DNA from 3 places in the Hydrotalea lipotrueae genome. Region 2 is predicted to be linked to each of the others. Evidence: riboswitches for the same ligand, from Rfam matches in the RefSeq annotation. Region 2 holds a riboswitch; each other region holds the start of a gene.
What was found. A riboswitch is a leader RNA that binds a small molecule or an ion and turns the genes downstream of it on or off. The one in region 2 is predicted to bind cobalamin.

Region 1: another riboswitch for cobalamin. It lies ahead of JK139_RS11045 (TonB-dependent receptor plug domain-containing protein); the one in region 2 lies ahead of JK139_RS15000 (ribonucleoside-diphosphate reductase small subunit).
Region 3: another riboswitch for cobalamin. It lies ahead of metE (5-methyltetrahydropteroyltriglutamate--homocysteine S-methyltransferase); the one in region 2 lies ahead of JK139_RS15000 (ribonucleoside-diphosphate reductase small subunit).

What each region holds. Positions count from the first base shown of each region.
Region 1 is NZ_JAESDL010000018.1:29,233-34,609, forward strand. It holds gene JK139_RS11035 (ABC transporter substrate-binding protein) at 1-129, opposite strand, end outside; gene JK139_RS11040 (DUF6580 family putative transport protein) at 181-786, opposite strand; gene JK139_RS11045 (TonB-dependent receptor plug domain-containing protein) at 802-2,736, opposite strand; cobalamin riboswitch at 2,870-3,060, opposite strand; partial or broken gene JK139_RS15895 (TMEM175 family protein) at 3,217-3,377, shown strand; gene JK139_RS15550 (hypothetical protein) at 3,469-3,750, shown strand; gene JK139_RS11055 (APC family permease) at 3,943-5,286, shown strand; gene JK139_RS11060 (trans-sulfuration enzyme family protein) at 5,304-5,377, shown strand, end outside.
Region 2 is NZ_JAESDL010000044.1:1,152-6,528, forward strand. It holds gene JK139_RS14985 (class I SAM-dependent methyltransferase) at 1-553, shown strand, start outside; gene JK139_RS14990 (hypothetical protein) at 603-767, shown strand; gene JK139_RS14995 (hypothetical protein) at 890-1,231, shown strand; cobalamin riboswitch at 1,459-1,645, shown strand; gene JK139_RS15000 (ribonucleoside-diphosphate reductase small subunit) at 1,761-2,732, shown strand; gene JK139_RS15005 (ribonucleoside-diphosphate reductase subunit alpha) at 2,781-5,165, shown strand; gene JK139_RS15010 (PAS domain-containing protein) at 5,344-5,377, shown strand, end outside.
Region 3 is NZ_JAESDL010000033.1:6,811-12,187, forward strand. It holds gene JK139_RS14300 (DUF3050 domain-containing protein) at 941-1,750, shown strand; cobalamin riboswitch at 2,088-2,278, shown strand; gene metE (5-methyltetrahydropteroyltriglutamate--homocysteine S-methyltransferase) at 2,453-4,780, shown strand; gene JK139_RS14310 (hypothetical protein) at 4,920-5,105, shown strand; gene JK139_RS14315 (hypothetical protein) at 5,185-5,377, opposite strand, start outside.

The DNA.
Region 1 (5,377 bases), on a different contig from region 2:
AACCACTTTGGGTTTTTGAGAAAGGGCAGGTTCAGGACATTCGAAGGTAATACCATAGAGCATATGGTCGAGGCCCATATCATATATCATTTGTGTGGCGGCCGGCAAAAAGGAAACAATTTTTAGCATAGTATGGGTTTAAGAAAAAACAGGGCTACTGCAGCAAGCCCTGTACGTTTATTATTTTGAAACCGCATGCACTGATAAGGCCGGATATTTTTTTTGCAGCCATTCAAAACTGCCGTAAAAAATGGCGCCGTATACAATATTGGCTACCAGCATATTCCTTAAAAAGGGTAAAGCCTGAACATAACATTGAACAAACCCATCCCAATTGCGCTGTAAGCGTTGGCCGTTTCTGATATCTAATCCACCAAACCACCAAACGGGTAAGTCTGTAATAATCCAGTGTGCCAGTGCAGCCGCAAATGCCGCGGTGATTACCGTACTCATTTTTACATGCTTAATCAATGTGCCTATTAAAACAATTACTGCAAATGCAAGATAAGTGTATATCCATCCTTTGTACAGCAACCCGTTACCGTAACCTGCATAAATGGTATGCATCATTATCACATCACTAAAAAAAAGAGCACCTAAAGGAAATGCATATTTTTTCCAGGGCTGATTGAAATAAGTACCACCAAATAGCCCCATGGCACCAATGGGCGTAAAATTGGCCAAAGGCGATAGGGTACTGCCGGCATTCCAAATACGCAAAGCAGCGGCTAATAAAATAAACAACAATACAATTGCTGTTGCCGGATTGAATTTTTGAATAGACATAACGATTGTTTTAATTTAAAAGTTAAAATAAGCCCCTGTCATCATATTAAAGCGTTTGCTGTTATAGCCTACAATATCAAAATATTGTTGGTCGGTAATATTGTTGAGCGAAGTAAACAGGCGAATTTGTTTGTTAACCCGGTAGCTGATAAAACAGTCAACAGTATAATAAGCGGGCTGTAAATCAGGTCCAATATCATAAGGCCCTTTTAAACGAGTACCTACGTATTTAAAGGCCGGTGCAATGGTAAAGCCTTTTACGGGCGAAAGGGTAAGTACACTGTTCATCACAAAATTAGGACGTCGGAACAGGTTGTTTACACTAACACCATTTTGAATGCCATGCCCGTCAATATAGGTAAGATTATTACTCCAGGTGCCAATTGTACCAATTTGTGTATTGCTTTCTACTTCAAAGCCATAGTCGTGTTGTTGGTCGCGATTGATGTAGTAGCTGTTGTAATTGGCATCGGTATAAAAAATAATCAGGTTTTTGGTATCTCTTTTAAATGCAGCAAGGCGCAGGCTCATTTTTTTATCTGTGCTTTGGGTTTGGAGTCCAATTTCATAAGTAGTACTGCTTTCAGGTTTTAAATTTTTGTTGCCATAAGCGCTATACAATTGATACAACGAAGGAATATTATAGCCTGATGAAATGTTAATAAATAACTTGGTATTTTCATCAATTACAAATGAGGGATTAAGGGTATAAGTTGCATTGTTACCATAAATGGAATGGTGGTTAACGCGGCCACCGGCTTCAAAATTAAACCCATGAATATTCAGCAACAGCAAAGAGGCATACGCCGAAAGCTGGTTAACATTGGCGCTGTCTTGTCCCAGTTCAGAAGTGTAGGGTCCGTAAGGTCCGGTACTAAAATAGCTTTGGCTGGTGTTTTGATGTTGGTACTGAATACCCGAAACCAGGCGAATATGTTTTTGGAAACGGATACTGCCAAAGGTTTCTAACGTAGTGGTATTGCCGTTATATTGCTGGTTCGAATAATTGTAATAAGGGCTCGAAACATAAGTGCTGTCGTTTACATAATGGCGGTTGGTTTGCTGGTAACTTCCCTGTAAAATCCAGTTTACTTTTTTGTGTTGAAAATCTAATGCCAGTCCACCCAAATTATTTTTATTGTTAAGGGTATAATCTTTTTCATCGGTAAAAGCACCGGCAGGTAAATCGGTTTGGTAATGGCTAAAATTGCCAAACGCTTTTGCTGTTAATGAAGGCGAAAAATGGTAACGGGTTTCAGCCATTACGCTGCTTTGCTCAAAACCATCTTTTTTAAAGTTCTGCTTACCCGTACTATCATAAGCAGCAGGGAAACCGGCGCTTTTAATGTAGTTGTACTGCACCAAATAATCCCATTTTTTAAGCGAGCCGCTAATGCCGGCACCACTATTGAAAGTGTTATAAGTGCCATAAGATGCGTTGGCATTCAGGGCCATTTTCTTTTTGGCTTCTTTTTTTAGAAAAATTTGAATAACACCTGCAACGGCATTGCTGCCCCATAAAGTACTTTGTCCGCCTTTCAGAATTTCAATACGTTCTACCTGGTCTAAAGGAATATTATTCAGGTCGAATGAATTGTTGATTTGTGAGGGGTCGTACACCGGCACTCCGTCAATCACAATTAACATATTGCCTCCAGAAGCACCACGGAAGTACAAATCTAAATTAGTACCCAATGCATTGTTGCTGCCATTAATAAAAAAACCTGCCTGTGTATTCAACAATGCAGCTAAACTGCTGCCTGCATGGTTTTGAATGGTTTTTTGATCAATTACGGTTACAATTTTACCCGTTTCTGATTCTTTAATAGGTGTTTTAGAAGCGGTTACTACCACCTCGTTTAACTGGCGGGTGGCCATAGAGTCTTGTTGTGCAAAAGCTGCATAGCCCAAAGCTATGGATGTAAGAAGGAGCGTTAATTTTTTGCTCATTGTTGATTGTTTTTAAAATGAAACAATGAGCTTTCAGGAAAACAAAAAAACGGAGAAATATAATCGACTGCTGCAGACAGTCTTTTACATTCCATGCTTTTCACCCGAAAGCCGTGAATGACAAACTCATTTTTCAATGAGGCTGTATCTGGCAGGTCTTCTGGCTTGGGGCTTTAGCACCTTCCCATTCCGTTTTAGGAACAGTGGTTGTTATCGCTTTCTCTTTTACTGAGGCCCTTACAGCTACGGGGATAGCACCGGAATTACACCGGTTTCCCTTTTAATCCTTCTATCACAATGCATACCGTTGAAAGAATGGCTTGCAATGCAATAAAAAGAACCAAATACAAGGCAAAAATAGTAATTGCTTTGAATTGTACATTTTTTATTTAATTTCATTTTTTCACCGAATGATTCACCATGGGAAAAGGAAGATTGGAAGCTTTTAGCGATGGCGTAATAGCCATAATTATTACCATAATGGTGTTAGAGTTTAAAGTGCCACATACTGCTACATTTAGTGCATTACAAGCAATATGGCCGGTATTGCTAAGTTATATTTGAGTTTTATTTATATTGGAATTTACTGGAGTAACCACCACCATTTATTTAATGCAAAGTGTTGCGCTTGTAAACGGTAAAATATTATTGAAAATTTGTATTTGTTTTTTTGGTTGTCATTGGTACCATTTGTGTCGGGATGGATGGTGAAATCATTTTGAAAGTTTACCGGTGGTATTGTATGGCTTTGTGTTATTAATGAATGCCATTGCTTACTTTATTTTGGTTCGTACGTTAATTGCATTGCATGGAAAAGAGGCTGCTTTAGCTGCAGTCATAAACAATGATGTTAAGGGAAAAGTTTCAGTTTATATTTATATTATTGCCATTGCAGTTGGATTTTGGAATGCCTGGGTGGCTTTGTTTTTATATGGGGTAGTAGCTGTTATTTGGATTGTGCCGGACAGGCGTATTGAAAAAAGAATCATCTCAACTTCTAAACCAATATATTGAGCTGTTTTTTGAACAGATATGTGCCATTGCTTATTGCCGGAAAATGATGCTTTATGTTCAATTCATGGGTCGGTTTTTAGGGTGGTATCTATCCTGCTATTTATGCATGGATAGAAAGTGGCCTATAGAATGAACAGCTTTTTCTGTGTTTCATTGATTTCTTTACTATATTGAGTGCCATACTTTAGCAACATGCAGGGAAAACAACAACTGAATTTGTTTAGCTTTACCATGATTGTAGTAGGGCTGGTAATTGGAATGGGTATTTTCAGAACCGCCGCTACTTCTGCCAAGGATGCCATTACGCCATCTGTTTATTTTACTGCATGGATATTGGGTGGATTGATAGCTTTTTGTGGTGCTTTAACATATGCGGAAATAGGTAGCCGTTACCCGGTTACCGGCGGGTATTATAAAATATTTTCAGTAGCCTATCATCCTAGTATTGCCTTTGCCATTAACTGTATCATTTTAATCAGCAATGCTGCATCACTAAGTGGCGTTGCATTAATAGGAAGTGGTTATATTACAAAATTGTTTCCCGGTCATCAGTGGACGGATATTGATAAAGCCATTATCAGTGCCGGGGCTATTTTAGTGTTTTATGGTATTAATTTAATGGGTTTGCGTATGAGTGCAAAGGCTCAAAATATTTTAATGCTAATTAAAATAGGAATGATAGTGGTACTCATTGCGGCCTTGTTTTTTCCATATCATCAGGCAGTAGCAACAGCAAGTGTTATGGCTGATAGCACTCCACATATGAGCTGGATTCAAAGTTTAGGGATTAGTCTCATAGCTGTATCGTTTACTTATGGAGGCTATCAGCAAACCATCAATTTTGGTAATGAAATCAACAAGCCGGCCCAAAATATGCCCCGTGGTATTTTTATGGGCATTACCATCATTATTGTATTGTACTTATTGGTAAACCTGAGTTATTATCGGGTTATCGGTTTTCATCAGATGAAAAATGAAACAGAAATTGCTTATGTGTTAATTCAAAATGTATTTGGCATTCGAGGTGCTGAAATTTTTTCATTCTTTTTGTTTGTGGGTGTTCTTTCTTATGTAAATGCCTTATTGCTTAGCAATCCAAGAGTCATGTATGCAATGAGTGATGAAGGTTCATTGCCTAAAGCATTTGCTGTTCAAAATAATAAAAATCAGGTGTTAACTGTTTCTTTAACGGTATTTGCTGCAATGTGTATTGTAATTTTATTCTTTGCCCAAACCTTTGAAAGAATTTTAAATTTCACTATTTTTTTAGATTCGTTTGGTATGGTGGGTTCCAGTGCTACCATTTTTATTTTAAGAAGAAAAACAAAACACTTAGATGGCACCGGAATATATAAAATGAAATTATATCCATTACTGCCGCTTATTTTTATTGCTGCCTATGTGTTTGTTTGTATCAGCATTATTATTCACAGTCCTGATACAGCGCTGGTTGGTATTTTGGTATTGGCTGGATTTATTGCATTGTATTTTCTGTTTCATAAAAAACAACAAAACCGAAAAGAAACCATTATTTAAATATTTATTGAATTGCTATGGAAGATACTTATTCTTTATCATACATTTTAAATGAGCTGGGCGAAGATAATGAGGCCTACTTCAGGGCGGT
Region 2 (5,377 bases):
AGTGTATGGATTAGAACCAAACCAGTTTTTCAAAACATTTATTGATAACAACAAACCGGGCACAATATTATTACCCGCCGAAGGCGAAGGGCGCAATGCCATTTATGCTGCACAGCAAGGGTGTACCGTTGATACATTTGATTACAGTGCAGTAGCAAAAGAAAAAGCACTGCAACGTGCAGCATCATTGGGTGTCACTATTCATTATGAAGTAAAAGATATCAATGATTATGTTCCGGAAAAACAATATGATGCGGTAGCACTCATTTATGTGCATTTACCCGAACCCCTCCGAAAAAAGTTTCACGCCAATGTAGTAGCCTCCATAAAACCCGGTGGTTACTTAGTGGTAGAATCTTTCAGCAAAGAACAAATACATCATAAAAGTGGAGGACCAACCGATCCTAATTTATTATACGATGCACCCACACTCTGTGCCGATTTTCAATTATTACATATTATCAGTTGTGGCCAAAAAGAAGTAATCCTTTCAGAAGGAAAATTTCATTCAGGCAGTGCCGATGTGTTGCGATTAGTAGCCCAGAAGTTGTAATTTATTACTGCGTGGATGAATAGGCTATGCAATGCACCAATTTTGATGCATGGAACATCAACTTTTTTATGAAAAGAATATTGCTGCTTGTAATTGTATTGATTGCATTTTCAACTGCCTGCAAAACAAACACAAAACCCCCATTACCAGCGATGACGATACAACAAAAGTTGATGTTGACCTGAATGGCCGGCCTTTCAGATGCCGCCGGTAAAAGGCAATGGGGCAAAAAGTAAATGAATTAAAAAACTACCTCCACTAACTACCAGTCAGCACAATGCTTTATTACCCGAACAATTGCTCAACTTAAAAAGAAGCAGTTTTGAGGCAACCCACATGATGGGCTTTTCAACCGCAGATGCTACTTATAAAAACGAAGATGGCAGCCAAAAAATTAAATTAACGCTATTTGATTGTGCAGGCGATGCCGGAGCAGGTATTTATTCGCTGAATCATCTTACAAAAATGAATATTCAATCCGAATCAGAAGACGGCTACACCAAATCAATTGATTTTATGGGGCAAAAAGACATGGAAACATATCAAAAAAACAACAATAAATACGAATTAATTTTTTTAGCAAACGATAGATTACTCATTAACATAGAAACCAACACACTTTCTGAGGATGAACTAAAACCGGCGGCAGCTTCACTTCAAATTAAAATCCCATCCTAATTCCATTATTTTTCGATATATTTTATCTGAAAACCCAATATCTCCAAAGTATTGAATCCAAAAATTTTTCACAGGCCTTCCACAAATTGTATTCGTTAAAAAAAATCATTCCTTTGTATGAGGTGGATTGAACAAAAAAGATTAGTGCAGTTTTTTTTGTTTGAAGAGAAATATGTTTTCAACATGGGGTTAATAACAATTTTGCCATTTAAACCCAAGCTTAACTATTTTGCTGCTCGGTTTAGGGTTTCCTTCACATGGAATGAATAGGGAATCAGGTGTAAGTCCTGAACTATCCCCGTAGCTGTTACCCATTTTCAAATGTTTTGGCAAAACACACCACTGTTTCAAAAGAAATGGGAAGGTAGCCAAATCATGGGAAGTCAGAAGACCTGCCTTAAACCAACACATAGCAATGCTTTCGGGCGAAAAGCAGGTTAGTTCAGTATAGGCCGGCAACCACTTATTCCGGTTTATATAACAACCACTTCAGCACCGAATATTCATAAAACAAAAAAATTGTAATACTATGAGCAGTGATGAAATTTTATTGAAAGAAAACAAAGATCGCTTTGTAATTCTGCCCATTAACTATCCGGCTATTTGGGAAAAATACAAACAACATGAAGCCAGTTTCTGGACCGCAGAAGAGATTGATTTGAGCTCAGATTTAAAAGATTGGGAAAACCTGAATAACGGCGAACGCCATTTTATTTCACATATCCTCGCCTTTTTTGCAGCCAGCGATGGAATTGTCAATGAAAATTTAGCGGTTAATTTTATGAGCGAAGTTCAACTGCCGGAAGCACGCTGTTTTTATGGCTTTCAGATTATGATGGAAAACATTCACTCAGAAACCTATGCGTTGTTAATAGATACTTACATTAAAAATCCCGAAGAAAAAAACAGATTATTTCATGCCATAGATACTGTGCCTGCCGTAAAGAAAAAAGCAGAATGGGCTTTGCGCTGGATAACCAATGGCAATTTTGCAGAAAGACTGGTTGCGTTTGCAGCCGTAGAAGGCATTTTTTTCAGTGGCAGCTTCTGCTCTATTTTCTGGCTCAAGAAACGAGGTTTGATGCCCGGATTAACTTTCAGTAACGAATTGATTTCACGTGATGAAGGTTTGCACTGCGAATTTGCATGCCTGTTGTATAAAATGCTGCAAAACAAATTATCGGAAGCACAGGTAAAAAGCATTATTACTGATGCAGTGACCATTGAAAAAGAATTTATTACGGAAGCACTACCGGTAGATTTAATTGGTATGAATGCCAAATTAATGCAACAATACATTGAATTTGTGGCCGACCGCTGGTTGGTTGAACTGGGCTACCCAAAGGTGTACAATGCCACCAATCCATTCGACTTTATGGAAATGATTTCGCTACAAGGCAAAACCAATTTCTTTGAAAAAAGAGTGGGCGACTATCAAAAAGCCGGTGTAATGAGTACCAACAATGTATCACAATCTTTTTCATTGGATGAGGATTTTTAAAGTAATTCAATATCCCAATAAAATAATTTCAATTAAAATAGTTTGACCATGCACGTAATAAAAAGAGACGGAAGAAAAGAAACCGTAAAATTTGATAAAGTAACCGCACGAATACAAAAATTATCCTACAGCCTTAGCCCAATGGTGAATGTGATTGATGTAGCCAAAAAAACCATTGAGGGTATTTACGATGGCGTACACACTGCAGAATTAGATAATTTAGCTGCCGAAACCGCCGCATCGCTCACCATTACGCACCCCGACTATGCTATTCTGGCTTCACGTATTGCCGTAAGCAATCTACACAAAAACACCATCAAAAGTTTTTCTGCAACCATGCGGCTTTTATACAATTACACTGATACACATTCCGGAAAAAAAATGCCATTAATAGCAGATGATGTAATGGAAGTAATTGAAACCAACGCAGAATTATTAGACAGTACCATTATTTATGACCGCGATTTTGCCTTTGATTATTTTGGATTTAAAACATTAGAAAAATCATACCTGCTTAAAATCAATGGCAAAATTGTAGAACGGCCGCAACACATGTATATGCGGGTAGCCATTGGTATTCATAAAAAAGATGTAGAAAGCGCCATTAAAACCTATCATTTAATGAGTGAGCGCTGGTTTACCCATGCTACACCTACCCTGTTTAATGCAGGCACACCCAAACCACAAATGAGCTCCTGCTTTTTGTTAACCATGAAAGAAGATAGTATTGATGGCATTTATGATACATTAAAACAAACCGCAAAAATATCGCAAAGTGCGGGTGGTATTGGATTAGCCATTCATAATATACGTGCTACGGGCAGTTATATTGGCGGCACCAATGGCACCAGCAATGGCATTGTGCCTATGCTGCGGGTATTTAATGATACAGCACGATATGTAGACCAAGGAGGCGGTAAAAGAAAAGGCGCCTTTGCAGTGTATTTAGAACCCTGGCATGCCGATGTATTTGAATTTTTAGACCTGAAAAAAAATCACGGCAAAGAAGAATTGCGGGCAAGAGATTTATTTTATGCACTATGGATTCCCGATTTGTTTATGAAACGAGTAGAAGCCAACGAAGAATGGAGTTTATTTTGCCCTAATGAAGCACCCGGCTTAAGCGACTGCTGGGGCGAAGCTTTTGAAAAATTGTACACACAGTATGAAGCAGAAGGCAGGGCCCGCAAAACCATTAAAGCACAAGAGCTTTGGTTTAAAATAATGGAATCGCAAATAGAAACCGGCACACCTTATATGTTGTATAAAGATGCTGCCAACCGCAAAAGCAATCAACAAAACTTAGGCACCATTAAAAGCAGTAACCTATGTACTGAAATTATGGAGTACACGTCGCCTGAAGAAGTGGCGGTATGTAATCTGGCTTCGCTGGCATTGCCACGCTTTGTAGAAAACGGCAGTTTTAATCACGAAAAATTATATGAGGTTACTTATACCGCTACCATTAATTTAAACCGCATCATTGATCATAATTATTATCCGGTAGAAGAAGCCAGAAATTCAAACCTAAAACACCGCCCCATTGGTTTAGGTGTACAGGGGTTGGCAGATGTGTTTATTTTATTACGCCTGCCTTTTGAAAGTGACTTAGCTAAAATGTTAAATAAAGAAATTTTTGAAACTATTTATTTTGCTGCCATGACAGCCAGTAAAGACCTGGCCATTCAGGAAGGTGCTTATGAAACATTTGCCGGCTCACCCTTATCAAAAGGTATTTTCCAGTTCGATATGTGGGATGCAACCCCTTCTAACCGTTGGAACTGGGAAGCACTGAGGCAGGAAGTAAAACAATATGGCGTTCGCAATTCATTACTGGTTGCACCCATGCCCACAGCCTCTACCTCGCAAATACTCGGCAATAATGAATGTTTTGAACCCTACACTTCTAATATTTATACCAGAAGGGTATTAAGCGGTGAATACATCATAGTAAACAAACATTTACTGAAAGATTTAATTCAATTGGGTTTGTGGAATAACACCATGAAAACGAAGATTATTGCGGCCAATGGTTCTATTCAAAACATAGCAGAAATACCCGCAGATATTAAAGAATTGTACAAAACAGTTTGGGAAATTAAACAAAGAAATATTATTGATATGGCTGCCGACAGAGGTGCATTTATCTGCCAATCGCAATCATTGAATTTGTTTGTAGATGCTCCCAACTCATCCAAACTTACTTCTATGCATTTTTATGCATGGAAAAAAGGCCTTAAAACAGGCATGTATTATCTGCGGTCACAGGCAGCCACACAGGCTGTTCAGTTTACTGTAGAGAAACAGGCAGAAATTACTGCACAACCGGTAATACCAGTGGCAGAAGCTGCAGCCGAAACCGATGTAACAGCCACCATAACAGAAGGCGCTGTTTGCACCATGCAGGAAGGATGTATTAGTTGCGGCTCATAAAATCAGCAAATGGATACTTTTTAAAAAACCGTTATAAATTATATAACTGTTTTTTTATATCAATTAAAATATTGAAGTTTGTTCAATGATTAAAGGCTTTTTTAGACTGAAAGGATAACAGAATATACTTAGGCGAAGAATAACAATGAATTTTACTAAACATCAGAAAAATAAATTCATGGAGAACAACCCAACGCCACATCCTTTGCTTT
Region 3 (5,377 bases), on a different contig from region 2:
AATATAATAGGGCAATGGCAATGGAAGTATTCCATTGCGGTATTGCTGTACAAACAATTACAGCTTCGGATACCCATGTTATATTAACTTTTCAACAAGTCTCTACTTATACGCTTTCCGAAAATGGCACCATACAATCAAATGATCAATTTTTTATTACTTATGACAGTACTTATAAAAAATTGTACATCTCCTCAATTCTACATCCGGCAAGCTATGGTTTGGGCCAAATGGAACAGCTTTTTCTATTCAAAATAATCAATTGATTTGTGATGATCATCCGGTATCGGACGGATATCGGCATTTTTTTCAAAGAATAAAATAAATGCATTCAGCAATGCATAGAAATGACAATGAACCAACTCTCATCAGCGTAAATCAGCTTTATCTGCGGGAGATGATTTTTCCGATGAATCCGCAGATGAACTACAGAATAGGTTGATTTTAAAAATAAGTAAAAAATTTTCTGTGTAATCCTCTGTTACCGTTGTGGTTTATTTTTTCACGCAAAGCCCGCAAAGTATAGGCGCAAAAGGCAGGGAGTTGGATTAAAATGTAAATGATTGATCCATCAGCGCTATCTGCGGAAGATTTTTTTCCCGCTGAACTCGCAGAAAAATGCAGAAAAATTATTTGATAAAAAATAGTGATGTCATTTTTGAATTTGTCTATCATTAATTGTAGATTCATCAAAATAAATGAAAGAAATTTTGCCTACATAATTATTTGTGTGCTGTTGGCCTAATAGGAACCAACAATCAACTTAAGTTTACTATCATCTTTATTGCAGCATGGGCGTATCAATTGATTGATAGCTTTTTCTTATCTACCTACTCTTAATTAAATTTTTGTGCAGATGATTTGTTCATTACTTTGCATGCTTCAAAAAAAACAATGCATACTTAATTTAAATAATTAATAAAATTAATACATTTAAAAGATGAACGAATCAATAGCGCATATAAAAAAGGCAATAGAGCCTTACAGACAACAAATCATGCAGCATAAAGTATATGCAGCCATTAGGAATACGGATGACCTGAAGGTTTTTATGCAATATCATGTTTTTGCTGTTTGGGACTTCATGTCATTATTAAAGACATTACAAAATAATTTAACCTGTACTGCCATCCCCTGGTTTCCCAAAGGTGCTGCTGATACAAGATACCTTATCAATGAAATAGTAGTGGGGGAAGAGTCTGATATGGATAGTTTTGGCCATAGAAAAAGTCATTTTGAACTTTATTTGGATGCCATGCAGCAATGTGGCGCCGATACTAAGCCAATGGAAACATTTATCCGCGTGTTAAAAAATACCGGTAATATGGTTACTGCATTTGCAGCAGCTGAGGTGCCGTCAGCAGCACGTGAATTTGTTGACTTTACATTTGAAATCATTAACAGCCAAAAAGATTATTTGCAATCAGCCATCTTTACATTTGGGCGCGAAGATTTAATTCCGGGGATGTTTGTTTCAATGGTTAATGATATACATAAAAACTTTCCACAAAGTATCTCAATTTTCAAATATTATCTGGAAAAGCACATTGAAGTTGACGGCAACCACCATAGCCAGCTTGCCCTGCAAATGACAACAAACTTATGTGGTACTGATGAACAACGTTGGAAAGAAGCAGAACAGGCAATTATTACCTCTTTACAAAAGCGTATAAGCCTGTGGGATGGTGTTTATAAACAAATAATAGCACCAACAACAACTGCCAGCTTAAACGTTGTAAAAGCAGAATAATGGTGCAGGTAAGCTGAAATGCTTCAGACATAAATAATAAATAATGGTTTGCTATCGTGATAACCGTTAATATTACCAACCATTCATTTTTAAAGGTATTGATTTCGGAATGAATGTTATATTCAATTGCTGTTAAAAGGATAAAACCCTAAATAAAAGTTTTGTGTTATATAGTCACAATAGTAGGAACAATAATACTAAAGTTGACAAAAAAAACAAAAGAAAGGCTAATCGATAACACATGTATGGCTTGATTTGATTTAGGGTAAAATTGCAGAGATGAAATTTTAATAGAAAGTTATAATATATTTGTATTCAAATAGTTCTTTACTACATTTCTTCATCAAACGGAAAAGGTTTTACTTAACGTAAATTAATAGGGAATTGTGTGCAAATCACAAACTGTCCCGCAACTGTAAGTAACGTTAAATTTTTACCCTTGTGTATCCACTGTTTTGCCTTGAGCGAGATGGGAAGGACGGTAAAAATGTTACAAGTCAGGAGACCTGCCTTTACCGTGTTGACAATGCTTTCGTGGAATGAAGCAGACAGTCAGAATTGATGTGCCCATTATTTTGCAGGATTATTGACTCTTGCAGGATTCATTGTGTGCATACCATTTCTTTCACTTCTTCTACAAAACATTATGAGGTTTAGCAAAAGAGCTTTAAACTGATTTCATCATTTTAAAAGCATCAAAAAATGCAAACACACAACTTAGGCTACCCGAGGATAGGCAGCCAACGTGAACTCAAAAAAGCTTCCGAGCAATATTGGTCGGGCAAAATTCCTGTACAGCAATTACTGCAAACAGGTAAAACCATTCGCCAGCAAAACTGGCAATTACAAAAAGAATTAGGTATTGACCTGATACCTTGCAATGACTTTTCTTTTTACGACCATGTATTGGATATCAGCTTAATGGTTGGAGCAATTCCGGAAAGGTATCATTCATTGATGGAAACAAAACAATTGCCAGACATTGATTTGCTTTTTGCAATGGCAAGAGGGTACCAAAAAGATGGCTATGATGTTACTGCCATGGAAATGACTAAGTGGTTCGATACCAACTACCATTACATTGTTCCTGAATTTACTGCCACTCAAAAATTTACTTTATATTCAAATAAAGTGTTAAATGAGTTTTTAGAAGCAAAAGCAAATGGTATTCAGGCAAAGCCTGTACTACTGGGGCCAGTATCTTACTTACTTTTGGGTAAGGAAAAAGAAGAAGGCTTTCACAGGCTTGAACTCATCGAAAGACTGTTGCCTGTTTATTTGGAAATATTGAAAAAATTAGATGATGCTAATGCCCACTATATCCAATTTGATGAACCTTGTTTAGCACTTGACTTGAGCCAATCAGAACAACAAATTATTGTAAAAACATATCAGAAAATAAAGAATAAATTACCCGGCCTTCATATAATTTTAACAAGCTATTTTGAATGTTATGGGCAAAATCTACAAACCGTATTAAGCCTTCCTGTGCAAACAATACATCTTGATTTGGTACGCTGCCCATCACAGTTAGACGATATCTTAGCAACTGATTTTGTGAAAACAAAAACCAATCTTTCATTAGGCTTAGTGGATGGCAGAAACATTTGGAAAAATGATTTTCAGCAGTCGCTTGCATTAATTGATAAAGCAGTTAAAATAATTGGAGTAGAAAGGATTTGGATTGCTCCTTCTTGTTCATTAATCCATTCACCTTGCGATCTGGAATTAGAAACAAACAATAAAACATTAAAACCTGAAATTAAACAGTGGCTTGCCTTTGCAAAACAAAAAATTGACGAAGTGGTAACGCTGAAACAATTGGCAAATAAGGAACATCAGGCAGATGCAATTTTAAAATTGCAGGAAAATATGGAGGCACATCAAAGTAGGAAAATATCAACTCTTATTCACAATCAGAGCGTAAAACAACGTGTTGCTGCTATTACTGAAAAAGATACACAGCGCTTCAATGATTTTTCTTTGAGAAAAATTAAGCAACGTAAAGCCTTGCAATTACCCATGTTCCCCACTACTACTATCGGTTCATTTCCACAAACTGCCGAGGTAAGAAGTTGGAGGACTAAGCTTAAAAAAGGCGAAATTACACAAGAGCAATACGATGATTTAGTTGCAAAAGAAATATCAGAGGCCATCCGTTGGCAGGAAGCAATGGGTATTGATGTATTGGTGCATGGAGAATTTGAACGCAATGATATGGTGGAATACTTTGGTGAACGATTAAACGGATTTGCATTTACCCAAGACGGCTGGGTACAAAGCTATGGCAGCCGTTGTGTAAAGCCACCAATTATTTATGGCGATGTAAGCCGCCCTGCACCAATGACATTGCGGTGGACTTCTTACGCTCAATCGTTAACCCAAAAATGTGTTAAAGGAATGCTTACAGGCCCTGTTACTATTTTGCAATGGAGTTTTGTTCGTAATGATCAACCACGCAGTGAAACCTGTAAACAGATTGCTTTTGCCATCCGTGATGAAGTAATGGATATGGAAAAAGCAGGTATAAAAATTATACAGATAGATGAACCAGCCATTCGTGAAGGGTTACCATTACGAAAAGAAAATTGGCAGGAATATTTACAATGGGCTGTTGGAGCATTCCGAATATCGGCAAGTGGTGTACATGATGAAACACAAATTCATACACATATGTGCTATTCTGAATTTAACGACATCATTCAAAATATTGCCGACATGGATGCCGATGTGATTACAATTGAATGCAGTCGTTCACAAATGGAATTGCTGGATGCTTTTGCCGATTTTAAATATCCCAACGAAATTGGTCCCGGTGTTTATGACATTCATTCGCCAAGGGTTCCTTCTAAAGCAGAAATGATAGCATTAATGGAAAAAGCAAAAGCGTTTATACCTGCTGAAAAACTATGGGTAAATCCTGATTGCGGTCTGAAAACAAGGCATTGGGATGAAACAAAAAAAGCATTGGTAGAAATGGTAAATGCTGCAAAAGAGTTGCGATTATCTGTCCATCAACCTAAAAATTGATAATTTGATAATTAGGTAATTGCATACTGTAATTACCTAATTATAACTTATTAAATAATTAAATATTATTTATCATAGTCAATTGATACTGCTATTTGTTTATATGATTGTATGAGTTGTTTTAAATTTTTCGCTTTTTGTGCAGTACACTAACATGCATCAATCAAAAGCATTAATGTGCTGTGGCTATACCTGTGCCTATTTTTATGCAACTTATGGCCACACTAACACAATGCCCATCAATATAGGTATTACAGAAAAGGCAGCATACAGACACAGTAACGCTATGGCCGATACAGTAAGGGAAGGATTGTTGAAATTGTAAATGTAGTCATTTTACATCCTGCTTCACCTATAGAAAAATATAGGTGCAAACTGCCTGTATATAGGATAGGTGTATACAACTAATTAAATTTTCTTCTCGATAAGTTAAAACCCAGTCTAACTAAGAATCCACTTAATACAACATTTGAATTATTATAAATACTTGTAAAACCCCTTTGATATGATATATCTATATTAATCATAAAAAGATATAAACATACACCACCTACAAACCCAACATACGATGAATTTAGTTGGTTATTGTTTAAAACA